One region of the Streptomyces sp. PH9007 genome, then DNA from elsewhere that is predicted to be linked to it. Evidence: riboswitches for the same ligand, from Rfam matches in the RefSeq annotation. Region 1 holds a riboswitch; the other holds the start of a gene.

Region 1 (7,088 bases):
GCGTCACCGCCGAGGCCAGCATCACACCGGCGCAGCCCAGCTCCATGGCCAGCGCCGCGTCCGAGGCGGTGCCCGCGCCCGCGTCCAGGATCACCGGCACCCCGGCCCGCTCGGTGATCAGCGCGAAGTTGTGCGGATTGCGGATGCCGAGCCCCGAGCCGATCGGCGAGCCCAGCGGCATCACCGCCGCGCACCCCGCCTCCTCCAGGTGCCGCGCCAGCACCGGGTCGTCGTTGGTGTAGGGGAGCACCGTGAAACCGTCGTCCACCAGCGTCTCGGCGGCGTCCAGCGTCGCCACCGGATCCGGCAGCAGGGTGCGCTCGTCGGCGATGACCTCCAGCTTGACCAGTGCGGTGCCCAGCGCCTCGCGCGCCAGCCGCGCGGTCAGCACCGCCTCGCCCGCGGTGAAACAGCCCGCGGTGTTCGGCAGCGGCGCGATGCCGAGGTTGCGCAGGATGCCGAGCACCGAGCCCCGTACCCCGGGATCCACCCGGCGCATCGCCACCGTCGTCAGCTGGGTGCCGGAGGCGGCCAGGGCGCGCTCCAGCACCTCGGGGCTGGGGGCGCCGCCGGTGCCCATGATCAGCCGGGAGGTCAGCCGCAGCGGGCCGAGCACCAGGACGTCGTCCCCGTCGCCCGGAGGGGGGCCGCCGGCGGTGGCGGCGTTCGCGGGGTCGTGCGCGGCGCCGGTCGCGGGGTCGTTCGCCGCGTCGCTCGTGAGGTCGGTCATCGGTCGTCAGCCTCCCTGGACGGCGGTCAGGATCTCCACCCGGTCACCCGGCGCCAGCGTGGTGCCGTGCCAGCGGGCCCGGGGGACCACGCACTCGTTGACCGCCGCCGCGACCCCCGCCCCCGATGCGCGGGAGAGCAGCTCGGTGACCAGGTCGGCCAGGGTCGTACCGGGGGCCAGCTCGCGCGGGGCGCCATTGACGGAAACGGTCGGGGTCCCGCTCATGCCGGCACCACCGAGGGGAACCGCAGCGGGCTGAAGGGCCGCGCGATCGCCGGGAGTTCGCCGGTGACCAGCGACTCGGCCAGCACCTCCCCGGTCAGCGGGGTGAGCAGCACCCCGTTGCGGTGGTGCCCGGTCGCCAGCTGGAGCCCCGGCAGCGCGGTGGGCCCCAGCAGCGGCGCGTTGTCGGGGCTGCCGGGCCGCAGCCCCGCGAGGCATTCGCGCAGCGGCAGCTCGGTGATGCCGGGCACCAGCTCGTGCGCGTCCCGCAGCAGCTGATAGACGCCGCCCGCGGTCACCGTGGTGTCCCAGCCCTGCTCGCAGGAGGTGGCGCCCACCACGAGTTCGCCGTCGGCGCGCGGCACCAGATAGACGGCCGAGCCGCGCACCACGGCCCGCACCGTACGGGAGAGGAACGCGCCGCCGCCCGTGCCCCCCGGCCCCGGCGGCATGTGCAGCCGCAGCACCTCGCCCTTGACCGGGCGGACCGGCGGGGCGATCCCGGGTGGCAGCCCCGGCAGTTCACCGCTGTGGCTGCCGGCCGCCAGCACCGTACGGGCGGCGGACAGCGCCGTACCGTCCGCCAGGACCGCGCCGGTGGCCCGGTCCCCGGTGACGGTCAGTTCGCGCACCCGCTCGCCGTGGAAGATGACACCCGCCCGTTCACAGGCGGTCAGCAGCGCGGCGGCCAGCCGGCGCGGGTCGACCTGATGGTCGCCGTCCACCCGCAGCCCGCCGCGCACCCCCGGGGCCAGCATCGGCTCCAGCCGCCGGCACTCGCGACCGGTGAGCCACTGCGAGCTCAGCCCGCACCGCTGGTGCAGCGCGTGCACCTCGCGCAGCTGGGCACGGTCGTCCGCGTCCAGCGCGACCGCCAGGGTGCCGCAGGCGCGGAAGCCGACGCCGGAGCCCGCGGCGTCCTCCAGCTCGGCGGCGAAGTCCGGGTAGCGGGCGGCCGAGGCGAGGTTGAGTTCGAGGAGCGGTTCCTCGCCGTGGTGCAGTTCGGTGACGGCGGCGAGCATGCCGGCGGCCACCCGCGCGGCGCCGCCGCCCGGCGCCGGGTCGGCCACGGCGACGCTCAGCCCCCGCCCGGCGGCCCGCCAGGCGGTGACCAGACCGATGACGCCGCCGCCGATGATCAGGACATCGGACGTACGGCCTGCGGACGCTGAGGGCATGGACCTCACCACGCGGCTGCTCCCTTCGCCGGCATGACCCGGATCAGGTTCGTACGGTCGGAGGCCGCCCGCCTCCCTCTCAGCCCGGACCGCCGGGCTCCCGTGTGCTCTGTCGCCCGCCACAGTAGTACGGGCGGGGCCGGGGACGAAAAGCCCCCGGAACCCGGCGGCTTCCCGCGCCCCGTGCCGGACGTCCCGGCGGCGGGCCGGTGTTCGCGCCCGCGCACCGGGCGGAACGCGGCATCCCCGTGGAGCGCGGCAGCCGGGCCCGGTGCGGCGCGCGCGTAGGGTGGCCGCGTGGAGCAACGGGATCAGCGGGTCGTCATCGCCGGGGCCGGGCTCGCCGGCGCGCAGACCGCGGTGCGGCTGCGCGAAGCGGGCTGGGCCGGAACCGTCACCGTGGTCGGGGCCGAGCACCACCGGCCCTACGACCGCCCGCCACTGTCCAAGGACGTGCTGCTCGGCAAGGCCGAAGGCGCGCCCCTCGATGTGGACTTCGACACCCTCGGCATCGAACTCCTGCTGGGCCGCGCCGCCACCGGAATCGACGCCGGCGCCCGCGCGCTGCGCACCGACGCCGGACCCGTGCCGTACGACCATCTCGTCATCGCCACCGGCGCCGAGGCGCTGACCCTGCCCGGCAGCGAAGCGGCCCCCGGCGTCCATGTGCTGCGCACCCTGGACGACGCCGCCCGGCTGCGCCCGCTGCTGACCGCCCGCAGCCCGCTCGTCGCGGTCGGCGCCGGCTGGATCGGCGCCGAGGTCGCCACCGCCGCCCGCGCCGCCGGGGCCCCCGTCACCGTGCTGGAGGCCGCCGGCCACCCGCTGCCCGGCGCGCTGCCGCCGGAACTCACCGCACCGATGCGCCAGTGGTACGCGGACGCCGGCGCCGAACTGCGCACCGGCGCCCGGGTGGCGGCCGTCCGGCCGGGCGAGGTGGAGCTGGACGGCGGCGAGCTGCTGCCCGCCGGCGCCGTGCTGGTGGGCATCGGCTCCCGCCCCGCCACCGGCTGGCTGGAGGGCAGCGGCGTCGAACTGGCCGCCGACGGCTCGGTCCGCGCGGACGACCGGCTGCGCACCTCACTGCCCGGGGTGTACGCGGTCGGCGACTGCGCGTCCTTCCCCTCGGCCCGGTACGGCCGCCGGCTGCTGGTGCACCACTGGGACAACGCGCTGGCCGGGCCCGCCACGGTCGCCGCCCAGGTCACCGGGACGGCCGACACGGCGTACGACCCGGTGCCGTACTTCTGGAGCGAGCAGTTCGGCCGCTTCGTGCAGTACGCCGGGCAGCACGGCCCGCACGACACGCTGCTGTGGCGGGGCGACCCCGCCGCCGGTGGCGCCCCGGGCGCGGCCTGGTCGGTGTGCTGGCTGGACGGCGCCGGGGTGCTGCGGGCGGTGTGCGCCGTGGACCGGCCGCGCGACCTGGCCCAGGGCCGCCGGCTCATCGAACGCGGGGCCCGCCTGGATCCGGTGCGGGCCGCCGACCCCGCCGTGCCCCTGAAGAACGCGACGGCCTGACCGGCGGGGGCGGCCCCCCCGCACGGCGGTACCGTCCCTCCGCTGCCACTCCCCGATGACGCCTGTCAGTCGGAGGTGGCAGGCTTGAGGTGTGACCGAGATTGATGCGAAAACCGAAGCTCTCGTCCCCGACTGGCTCACCCTCCCCGACATCGCCGAAGCGCTGGACGTGGAAGTGACCCGGGTTCGTCAGCTGGTCAAGGAGGGGCAGCTGATCGCCGTGCGCCGGGGCGAGAACCGGGTGCTCCAGGTGCCGTCCGCCTTCATCGGCGAGGGCAGGATCGTCAAGGGCCTGGTCGGCACCCTGACGCTGCTGCGCGACGACGGCTTCACCGACGAGGAAATGCTGGAGTGGCTCTTCACCCCCGACGACAGCCTGCCCGGCACGCCCGCCGACGCCCTGCGGGAGAACCGCGGGACCGAGGTGAAGCGGCGGGCCCAGGCCCTGGCCGTGTGACGGCCGGACGCGCGACCGCCCGACCGTTGCACCGAACGACCGCTTGACCGTACGACCGCTTGACCGGTGGCGCGGCACCCGTGGTGCCGCGCCACCGCACCGACCCGCGAAGCAGCACCACCGAGGGGGAGAGCCGTGACCGACGGCATCGCCGGCGCCCGGCTGTATCTGTGTACTGACGCCAGGAAGCGCCAGGGCGACCTGCCCGCCTTCCTGGACGCCGTCCTGGCCGGCGGCGTGGACATCGTCCAGCTGCGCGACAAGAGCCTGGAGGCCGCCGAGGAACTGGAGCTGCTGGAGGTCTTCGCCGACGCCTGCCGGCGGCACGGCAGGCTCCTCGCGGTCAACGACCGCGCCGACGTCGCGCACGCCGCCCGCGCCGACGTGCTCCACCTCGGGCAGGGCGATCTGCCGGTGCCCGCCGCCCGCGCGCTGCTCGGCACCGGGGTGCGCATCGGGCGCTCCACCCACAGCGAGGCCCAGGTCGACGCGGCCCTCGCCCAGCCCGGCGTGGACTACTTCTGCACCGGCCCCGTCTGGCCCACCCCCACCAAACCGGGCCGCTCCGCCCCCGGGCTGCCCCTGGTGCGGTACGCGGCCGCCCGCCGCCCCGAGCGGCCCTGGTTCGCCATCGGCGGCATCGACGCCGGCAACCTGGATCAGGTGCTGGAGGCCGGGGCCCGCCGAATCGTGGTGGTGCGGGCGCTGACCGAGGCCGGGGACCCCGGTGCGGCGGCGAGCGCGCTGGCCGCGCGGCTGCGCGCCGTGTGACGCCGTACGCCCGTCCGCAACCCGGACACGCATGGGAGATTTCCGTCGCTCTGGGTAGCCTGCGGCCATGGCCCTTGGGATTCCGTCCACGATGAATGACCGGGCGCACACGGTGCGCGACCTTCTCGCCGCCGGCAAGCGTTCGTACTCCTTCGAATTCACCCCGCCCAGAACCGAGCAGGGCGAACGCACCATGTGGAACGCCATCCGCCGGGTCGAGGCCGTGGGGCCGACCTTCGTCTCCGTGACCTACGGCGCCGGCGGCTCCTCGCGCGAGCGCACCGTACGGGCCACCGAGCGGATCGCCACCGAGACGACGCTCACCCCGGTCGCCCACCTCACGGCCGTCAACCACTCGGTGTCCGAGCTGCGGAACATCATCGGGCAGTACGCGGGCGCCGGCATCCGCAACATGCTCGCGCTGCGCGGCGACCCGCCCGGCGACCCGATGGGGCAGTGGAACCGGCACCCCGAGGGTGTGACTTACGCCGCGGAACTCGTGAGTCTCATCAAGGAGTCGGGCGATTTCTGTGTCGGGGTCGCGGCATTTCCGGAGATGCATCCGCGTTCCACCGACTGGGAGACGGATATCCGGCATTTCATCAACAAGTGCCGGGCGGGGGCGGACTTCGCGCTGACCCAGATGTTCTTCGACCCCGAGGACTACCTGCGGCTTCGTGACCGGGTGGCCGCCGCGGGATGCGATGTCCCGATCATCCCGGAAATCATGCCCATCGCGAATCTGCGGCAGATCGAACGCTTCAAGGAGCTCAGCAACTCCTCCTTCCCCGAAGAGCTGGAGAATCGGCTCCGCGCGGTCAAGGACGACCCGATGGCTGTACGCTCGGTCGGGATCGAGTTCGCCACCGAGTTGTGTGCACGGTTGATGGATGAGGACATCCCCGGTCTGCACTTCGTCACCCTGAACACGACGCTGCACTCGACGGCGACGCTGGACGTCTACAAGAACCTCGGTCTGCACCGGGCGGGCCTGGAACAGCGCTGAAGCACAGCTGAGAGGGGCGTACATGGGCTGGGCGGTCCTCTACATCGCGTTCGGAATCGTGGCCCTGTGGCTGCTCGGGGAGGTCCTGCTCCAGTACAAGGCGAGACTGCGCTGGCGGCTGCTGGCCTTCTCCGGCTTTCTGGCCGTGGTCCTCGGCGTGGTGCTGCCGAACGTGCCGGTGATCGCGCTGGGCACCCTCGCGTTCGCCACCGGCCAGACCTTTGTGACGCTGTCCTTCCGGCGCGGGTTCTCCACCGGCTGGGCGCTGGGCGGCCAGCCGGGCAACAGCAAGCGCCGGCGCCGCGAAGGCGCCGAGGAGAGCGGCGAGATGCGTCCGCTGGACCCGGTCGAGGAGAGCGAGGCCGGGTACGACGGCCCGCCCCCGCCCGTCCCGCCCGCGCCGCCCGCCGCAGCGGGGGAGTCCGGCGCGGACGGCGGCGGCTACGACGCGTGGGACTACGACCCGCAGTCCGCCCAGCAGGGCGGACCGGCGCCGCAGGAGCAGGACCTGTACGCCGGGCACCAGGCGGGAACGCAGTCCCAGGAGACGGTGTACGGGGACGGCTACCACGAGCAGCAGCAGTCCTACGACGCGGCGGGCACCGGGTACGACCCGGCGCAGCAGCCCTACGGCGACCCGCAGCAGCAGCCGTACGCCGAGCCCTACGCCGGAGCCGGGGCGACCGCGGCGTACGAGACCTACGGCGCCCCGTACGGCGATCCGCAGCAACAGCAGTACGCGCAGCAGGACTACACCGACCAGTGGCAGACGGCCGCGGCCGACGCCTACTACCAGGAGACCCCGCCCGGCGGGGTCTGGGTCCCCCAGCAGCGCGAGACCGCCGCCCCCGCACCCGCGCAGGACAGCGGCTACGGCTACCCGCCCCAGCAGGACACCTACCCCCCGCAGCAGCACCCGGGCGGCTACGACCCGGCGGCCGACCAGGGGTACTACTACAACGAGCAGCAGCAGCGCTACTGACCACCGGGCGGGGCCGCGCACAACGGCCCCGCCCCGCGCGTCAGTAGGAGCCGCGCCAGCCGGGGCCCTCCACGATCAGACCGGTGGCCAGCGCCCCCGACATGCCGGTGTGCGCCAGCCCGCCGCCCGGGTGCGCCAGGGCGCCGGCCCGCCAGGCGCCCGGCAGACGGCCCGCGTTGGGCGCGGCGAGCAGTTCGCCGTCCGCCCCGGCCAGGGCGGGC
Region 2 (7,088 bases), 1.8 Mb from region 1:
GGCGCCTACCTGCGGTTTCTCCGTGAGCGCAGCATGTCGGCCGGGCTGTACGCGCTCAATGTGGGCGACACGGATTCGCAGGGGCCGCAGCGGCAGGACGTGCTGAACTTCGTGGTCAGCGGTCATGCCGAGGTCACGGTGGGTGGGGAGACCACCCGGGTGGCGCGCGGCAGCATCGTCTACGTCCCGGCGCACACCCCGTGCAAGTTCCACCACATCACGGAAGATCTGCGGGTGATGGTCATCTTCTCTCCGCCCGAAGGGTGACCTCCGGGCCCGTGGACCTCAGGGTTCCCTCGGGGGACGGTCAGGGGAGGACCGGGGCCGCGGGGCCTCCCGTCCGCCCACGGGCCCGCTTAGCATCGACATGACGGTGCCGGGGGATGTCGGAGAGCGGATGTGAGGAGCCGTGCGTCATGAAAGAACTGTTCAGGTCACTGCCGTGGTGGGTGCGCTGGGTCGCCATCCCCGCCATCGTGCTGGTGGTCTTCGGCGGGCTGATCACCTCGGTGCTCACGTGGCTGATGAGTCTGATGTTCAAGATCCTGGTCTGCGCGGCACTCATCGCGCTGCTGATCTTCATCGTGCGGAAGTTCACCTCTTCCTCCTCCTCCGGCGGCGGTTGGTAGGAGCCGTGCCGCCGTCCGGCCCGTCCCCCGCGGGCCGGTCGGCGCTCACCACCAGCGCCGCGAGCACGGTGGTGACGGGTACCGAGGCGACCAGGCCGATCGAACCGACCAGGGTCCGTACGATCTCCTCGGACACCAGCTCGCTGAACGCCACGGTGCCCACGCTCGCGTTGGCCACCGTGAACAGCAGCAGCAGGGGCAGCGCGGCTCCCGCGTACGCCAGCACCAGGGTGTTGACCACCGAGGCGATGTGGTCCCGGCCGATGCGCATGCCCGCCCGGTAGAGCTTGAGCCAGCCGGCGTCCGGCTCGGCCGCCTTGAGTTCCCACACCGCCGAGGTCTGGGTGACGGTGACGTCGTCGAGGACGCCGAGCGATCCGATGAGGATGCCGGCCAGCAGCAGTCCGCGGATCTCGATGCCGGGGTAGAGGGCGTGGATCAGGCCGGTCTGGTCGTCGGTGTTGCCGGACAGATGCGCCCAAGCGGTGAACAGCGAGCCCAGCAGGCCGATCAGCACCAGCGAGATGAGTGTGCCGAGCACCGCCACCGAGGTGCGGGCGTTGACACCGTGACACAGGTAGAGCGTCACCAGCATGATGGCGCTGCCGCCGATCACCGCCACCAGCAGCGGGTTCGAGCCGTGCAGGATGGCCGGGAGGATGAACAGCGTCAGCAGCCCGAAGCTGACCACCAGGCCGATCAGCGCCAGCAGCCCGCGCATCCGCCCCACCAGGACGACCGCGACGGCGAAGACGGCGGCCAGCAGGAGGATGGGGAACTTCCGGTCGACGTCGGAGACGCTGTACTGGAGTTCCTCGGGGGCGTTGGGCGCGTACGCCACGATCACCTTCTGCCCGGCGTGGAACTTCTGCGTGGCGTCCGGGGGCACCACCTCCTGGAAGGTACGGCCGGTGTGCGGGCCGGTGGTCACCTCGATGGTGGCCTGGGCGCACTGTCCCTCCACGCCGCGCGGAACCTGCACCCCGAGCTCGGCGCAGTCCTGCTCCTCGACGCCGGTGACCTTCGCCTCCTCGAACTGCTGGTCGAAGCCGACGCCGGTGTGCTCGTCGCCCGCGGTGGGGGCGCCACCGGGCCACAGCAGGAGCAGACCGCCCGCCACCGCCACCGCGAACGGGATCAGCACGGCCGCTATGACCCGCCGCAGATGGGCCGAGACGGGGGGCGGCGGCCCGTGGCTGTGGCTGTGGCCGTGGCTGTGTCCATGGGTGTCTGTCACGCGCCGATCATCGCAAGAGAATCCCGGGCGCACTGTTCAGCCGGGCCGGGGAACCGTTAGCGTAGGCGGCGATTATGTGACATCGCGGGAGCTCCGAGCACGGGGCTGAGAGGGCGCTGAACGAGCTGCGCCGACCGCCGAACCTGGTACCGGGTAATGCCGGCGTAGGGAGTTGGGTCATCATGACCAAGCAGGACACACGTGTGCTCGGATCGCACAAGGGATATGTCACGGGATCGCGCCCGGACTTGCGGGTGCCGGTGCGGCGCGTGCACCTCACCGACGGGCGGGACGTGACGCTGTACGACACCTCGGGTCCGTACACCGACCCGGAGGTGACCACGGATGTACGGCGCGGACTGCCGGCGCTGCGCGCCGGATGGCTGGCCGAACGGGCCGCGCGGCGGCGCCCCGCGGACGGGCTGACGCAGCTGGCGTACGCCAGGCGCGGGGAGATCACCGAGGAAATGGAGTACGTGGCGATCCGGGAGGACCGCTCCCCCGAGTTCGTGCGCGAGGAGATCGCGGCGGGCCGGGCGGTGCTGCCGGCCAACGTGAACCACCCGGAGGCCGAGCCGATGATCATCGGCAAGAACTTCCTGGTGAAGGTGAACGCCAACATCGGCAACTCCGCCGTCACCTCCTCCATCGAGGAGGAGGTGGAGAAGATGCGCTGGGCGACGCGCTGGGGCGCCGACACCATCATGGACCTGTCGACCGGCAAGGACATCCACACCACCAGGGAGTGGGTGCTGCGCAACTCCCCGGTGCCGGTGGGCACGGTGCCGCTGTACCAGGCGCTGGAGAAGACCGGCGGCCGGGCGGAGGAGCTGAGCTGGGAGATCTTCCGCGACACGGTGATCGAACAGGCCGAGCAGGGCGTGGACTACATGACCGTGCACGCCGGGGTGCTGCTGCGGTACGTACCGCTGACGGCGCGCCGTACGACGGGGATCGTCTCGCGCGGCGGCTCGATCATGGCGGCGTGGTGCCTGGCGCACCACGAGGAGAGCTTTCTGTACACGCACTTCGCGGAACTGTGCGAGATCCTGCGGGCGTACGACATCACGTTCTCGCTTGGGGACGGGCTGCGGCCGGGGTCGATCGCGGACGCCAACGACGAGGCGCAGTTCGCGGAGCTGCGGACGCTGGGCGAACTGAACCGGATCGCCAAGTCCCATGACGTGCAGACCATGATCGAGGGCCCCGGGCATGTCCCGATGCACAAGATCAAGGAGAACGTGGACCTGCAGCAGGAGATCTGCGAGGAGGCGCCGTTCTACACGCTCGGGCCGCTGACGACGGACATCGCGCCCGCGTACGACCACATCACGTCGGCGATCGGTGCGGCCATGATCGGATGGTGGGGCACGGCGATGCTGTGTTACGTGACGCCGAAGGAGCACCTGGGGCTGCCGGACCGGGACGATGTGAAGACCGGCGTGATCACGTACAAGATCGCGGCGCACGCGGCGGATCTGGCGAAGGGCCATCCGGGGGCGCAGCGGTGGGACGACGCGCTGTCGCAGGCGCGGTTCGACTTCCGCTGGGAGGACCAGTTCAATCTGGCGCTCGACCCGGACACGGCGCGGGCCTTCCATGACGAGACCCTGCCGGCTGAGCCGGCGAAGACGGCGCACTTCTGCTCGATGTGCGGGCCGAAATTCTGCTCGATGAAGATCTCGCACGACATCAGGGCCGAGATGGACCGTAAATCGGAGGAGTTCGCGCAGGCCGGGAACCGGGTGTACCTGCCGCTGGCGGAGACCGACGGGAGCTGACGGGCACGGCGCGTTCCGGCCGGCGCCGGTCAGTGCAGCGCGTACACCGGTGCGTTGTGCAGAATGCCGATCTGGCGGATGCAGTGCCGCCTGAGCAGAAAACGCAGACTGTCGTGCACCCGGGCCGAGCTGAGGCCGGTGCGGGCGGCGATCTCGTCGACGGACCAGTTGACCTGGCCGTCGGTGACGAGGGCGGGAGCGAGCAGCACAGCGACGGCCCACACGTCGTCGGTGACCGTGAGCCGCTCCCGCCAGCCGGCCAGCAGTTCCTCGGCGCCCCGCCCCCGCGGGCGGGGCGCCGTACGCTGCCGGGGCACCCGTGGTGCGGGTACCGGTGACGGTGCGGGGCCGAGCCGGTCACGGATGCCGCCGAGCACGTCGGCGACGGACCGCAGGGCATCCGCCATCTCCCGCCGCGCGGCGTTCGCCTCGCGCTGCACGGCGGCAAGCGCCGCGTCATCGCGCAGGGCGCGCTCTTCCAGCCGCACGATCGCGTCGGCGACCTGGGGCGGCATGGCGTACACGACGGGGGCCCCGGGGGCGGCGGGCTGGAGTTCGGCGGCGGGCAGGGAGTAGGAACCCTCGCGCTGGATGGTGACGATGACGTCGAGCATCCACTCCTTGAAGGGCCCGCAGGTGGGCTTGGTGCAGCCGGTCACCAGGAACAGCAGCCCCTGGAGATTCACCATCTGCAAATTCCTCCGCCAGTTCTGACCTGCGATGTTGCGAGAACTGTGACCTCCGGTCACAGTTGCCAGCGGCCGGCGGAACCGCTCGGGGACGTGATCGGTCAGGGCCTTGCGCGTGGTGGTGTAGCCCAGCTCCCGGCACACGTCGGCCGCCGGGAACCAGTGCTCGCCCTCCGGGGTGGTCAGCCGCCGGGCGCGGGCCCCGGTCGCCGCGAAGACGAAGTCGCCGATGTCGATGGCTTCGTGGCGCGGTACCGGCTGGGGCTGCTGATCATTCATGTTTGTACGGTAAGCGTGCCTTTCCGCCATGTTGCTCCGAACGAACTGAAGTTCACCCGGGAGTGGGATATTCAGCCGCAATTCCGAGATAAGCCATGGCATTCATCGTTTCATTAATAAATAAACTGGACATTCACTCCAATGCCACGCATCGAGGCCAAATGCAGTGTCGTTGGCGGAGTATGACTCCACAGAATCCCTCGGCCCACCCCGAACCCCCTTACGGATCGGTCCTGTACGAGGCGGAGGACACCCAGCACCTGCTGCGGAACGGCGAAGGGAGCTGGCAGTTCGACGGCGATCTCGCCCAGCTCCTGCAGACCGCCGCCGCCCCCCAGCCGACCCCCCGCCACCACGCACCGGCGCACGCCGCCCCCGTCCCCGACGCGGGCGATCCCAGCGCCCGCCACCGGCGGCCCCGGCGGCGCGTCCCGCTGCCCAGCCGGCCCGGCCCGGTGCAGTGGCTGCGCTGGAGCAGTCTGCTCATCGCCGCGTGCCTCACCGTCATCGCCGCCATGCTCAGCATTCTCGGCGGCCTCATCTCCTACGTCCCGCTGCGCGAGATGGTCTCCCCGACCGCCGCCAGCGGGCTCACCGGCTGGTGGCCGGTGCTGATCTACGGGCCGTGGCTGGTCGCGTCCCTGTCGATCGTGCGGGCCGCCCTGCACCAGCGCCGGGCCGCCCACTCCTGGGCCGTGGTGATCTTCTTCTCCGGCCTCGCGGTCTACCTCTGCGTCGAGCAGGCCCCCAACACGGTCACCGATCTGGCCGTCGCCGGGCTGCCGCCGATCTCCGCGCTGGTGGCCTTCCACCAACTGGTGCGCCAGATCACCCTGATCAACCCGCCCCGGCACGCCGTCCCGCAGCCCCGCCCCGCCCGGTGACCCACCCGGACGTCCGGGAACGGGAAGACCCCCGGTGCCGGAACCTCCGGCATTCCTCCAGACTTCGGAGGGCGGGGACGGCGCGCCGGACGATCCTCCCGGCCCTGACCGCACCCCTCCCGCCCCAGCCTGCTCAGCATTAAGCTGACGGGCACTCACCACGACGGCGGCGGAGGGACACTGCGATGAGCGACGAGGCCATCCCGGGGATCGACCTGAGCCGGCCCAGCATCGCGCGGACCTACGACTACCTCATCGGCGGCAAGGACAACTACGCCGTCGACCGGGAGTTCGGCGACGAGTTCATCGTGAAACTGCCCGGCGCCGTCCAGATGGCCATCGACAACCGGCAGGCGCTGGTACGGGCCATCGGGGACATCGCCGGTACGACGGGGATCCGGCAGTTCATCGACTTCGGCAGCGGCCTGCCCACCGCCGACAACGTGCACCAGGTCGCCGAGCGGCACGCCCCCGAGGCGCGCGTGGTGTACGTCGACAACGACCCCATCGTGCTCGCCCACGGCCGGGCGCTGCTCGCCGAGAACGACCACACCGTCGTGATCCAGGCCGACCTGCGCCGTCCCCGTGCCATAAGGGAGGACCCCGCCCTCCTGCGGCTCATAGATTTCGACCGGCCGGTCGGCGTCATCCTCTCCGCCGTGCTCCATCACCTCAACGACGACGAGGACCCGTACGGCGTCATGCGGTTCTGGCGGGAGGCCGTGCCCTCCGGCAGTTACTTCTTCATCAGCCACTTCCGCAGCCGCCGCGACCCGGAGTCGGCGAAGCTGGAGGGGCTGCTCCAGGGGTCGCTCGGCCGGGGCCGCTGGCGCACGGACGAGGAGATATCCGCGCTGTTCGAGGGCCTGGACATCCTGGAGCCCGGCATCCGCCCCGCCGCCGAGTGGCGGCCCGCGCTGGAGCACCGCTCGTCGCTGACGATCTGGCAGCAGCTGCTGGTCGTCGGCCTGGCCGTCAAACCCTAGCGACCGCGCTCCGCGCCGCCGTTGACCTGGATGACCTGGGCCGTGATGTGCCCGGCCGCGTGTGAGGCCAGCCAGTGCAGGGTCTGCGCCACATCACCTGGCTCGCCCGCCCGGCCGTTGAGGGTCTCGGCCACCCGCGCCCGGTGCCGCTCCTCCGACATGCCGCCGCCGAAGAACTCCGTGTCGTCGATCAGCCCCGGCGCCACCACATTGACCGTGACGCCGCGCGGCCCGAACCGCCGTGCCAGGTCGAAGGCGTAGGGGTGCAGGGCCGCCTTGCTGCCGCCGTAGCCGCCGGCCCCGGAGCCGCGCAGGGCGGCGATCGAGGACACGAACAGCACCCGTCCGCCCGGTGAGGCCAGCCGGTCCCGCAGCGCCTCGGTCAGCAGCACCGCCGTCAGGGTGTTGATCCGGAAGGACTCGGTCCACTCGTGCGCCGCCGCCACCAGCGGGTCGCTCCCGTCACCGGGAGGAGCCGGTGCGAGCCCGCCCGCGTTGTGGATCAGTACGTCCACCGTGCCGAACCGCTCCCCGATCACCGCCGCCGCCCGCGCCACCTGCGCCCGGTCCGTCAGGTCGGCCGGTACCGGCACCGCCCCCTCG

What was found. Region 1 has a riboswitch for thiamine pyrophosphate ahead of thiO (glycine oxidase ThiO). Riboswitches for the same ligand answer to the same signal wherever they lie in the genome.
Region 2: linked by a shared signal. The riboswitch ahead of thiC (phosphomethylpyrimidine synthase ThiC) and the one ahead of thiO (glycine oxidase ThiO) in region 1 are both predicted to bind thiamine pyrophosphate.

Annotation. Positions count from the first base shown of each region.
Region 1 is NZ_CM187440.1:1,227,167-1,234,254, reverse strand. Features, by position in the region: gene ACTFAP_RS05415 (thiazole synthase) at 1-580, opposite strand, end outside; gene thiS (sulfur carrier protein ThiS) at 737-955, opposite strand; gene thiO (glycine oxidase ThiO) at 952-2,130, opposite strand; TPP riboswitch at 2,150-2,235, opposite strand; gene ACTFAP_RS05400 (NAD(P)/FAD-dependent oxidoreductase) at 2,428-3,651, shown strand; gene ACTFAP_RS05395 (Rv2175c family DNA-binding protein) at 3,743-4,108, shown strand; gene thiE (thiamine phosphate synthase) at 4,244-4,879, shown strand; gene metF (methylenetetrahydrofolate reductase [NAD(P)H]) at 4,947-5,885, shown strand; gene ACTFAP_RS05380 (hypothetical protein) at 5,908-6,867, shown strand; gene ACTFAP_RS05375 (phytoene desaturase family protein) at 6,908-7,088, opposite strand, start outside.
Region 2 is NZ_CM187440.1:3,054,820-3,061,907, reverse strand. Features, by position in the region: gene ACTFAP_RS13905 (cupin domain-containing protein) at 1-267, shown strand, start outside; gene ACTFAP_RS13900 (DUF5326 family protein) at 417-629, shown strand; gene ACTFAP_RS13895 (YibE/F family protein) at 595-1,866, opposite strand; TPP riboswitch at 1,941-2,054, shown strand; gene thiC (phosphomethylpyrimidine synthase ThiC) at 2,049-3,647, shown strand; gene ACTFAP_RS13885 (BRO-N domain-containing protein) at 3,677-4,615, opposite strand; gene ACTFAP_RS13880 (DUF2637 domain-containing protein) at 4,798-5,499, shown strand; gene ACTFAP_RS13875 (SAM-dependent methyltransferase) at 5,685-6,485, shown strand; gene ACTFAP_RS13870 (SDR family NAD(P)-dependent oxidoreductase) at 6,482-7,088, opposite strand, start outside.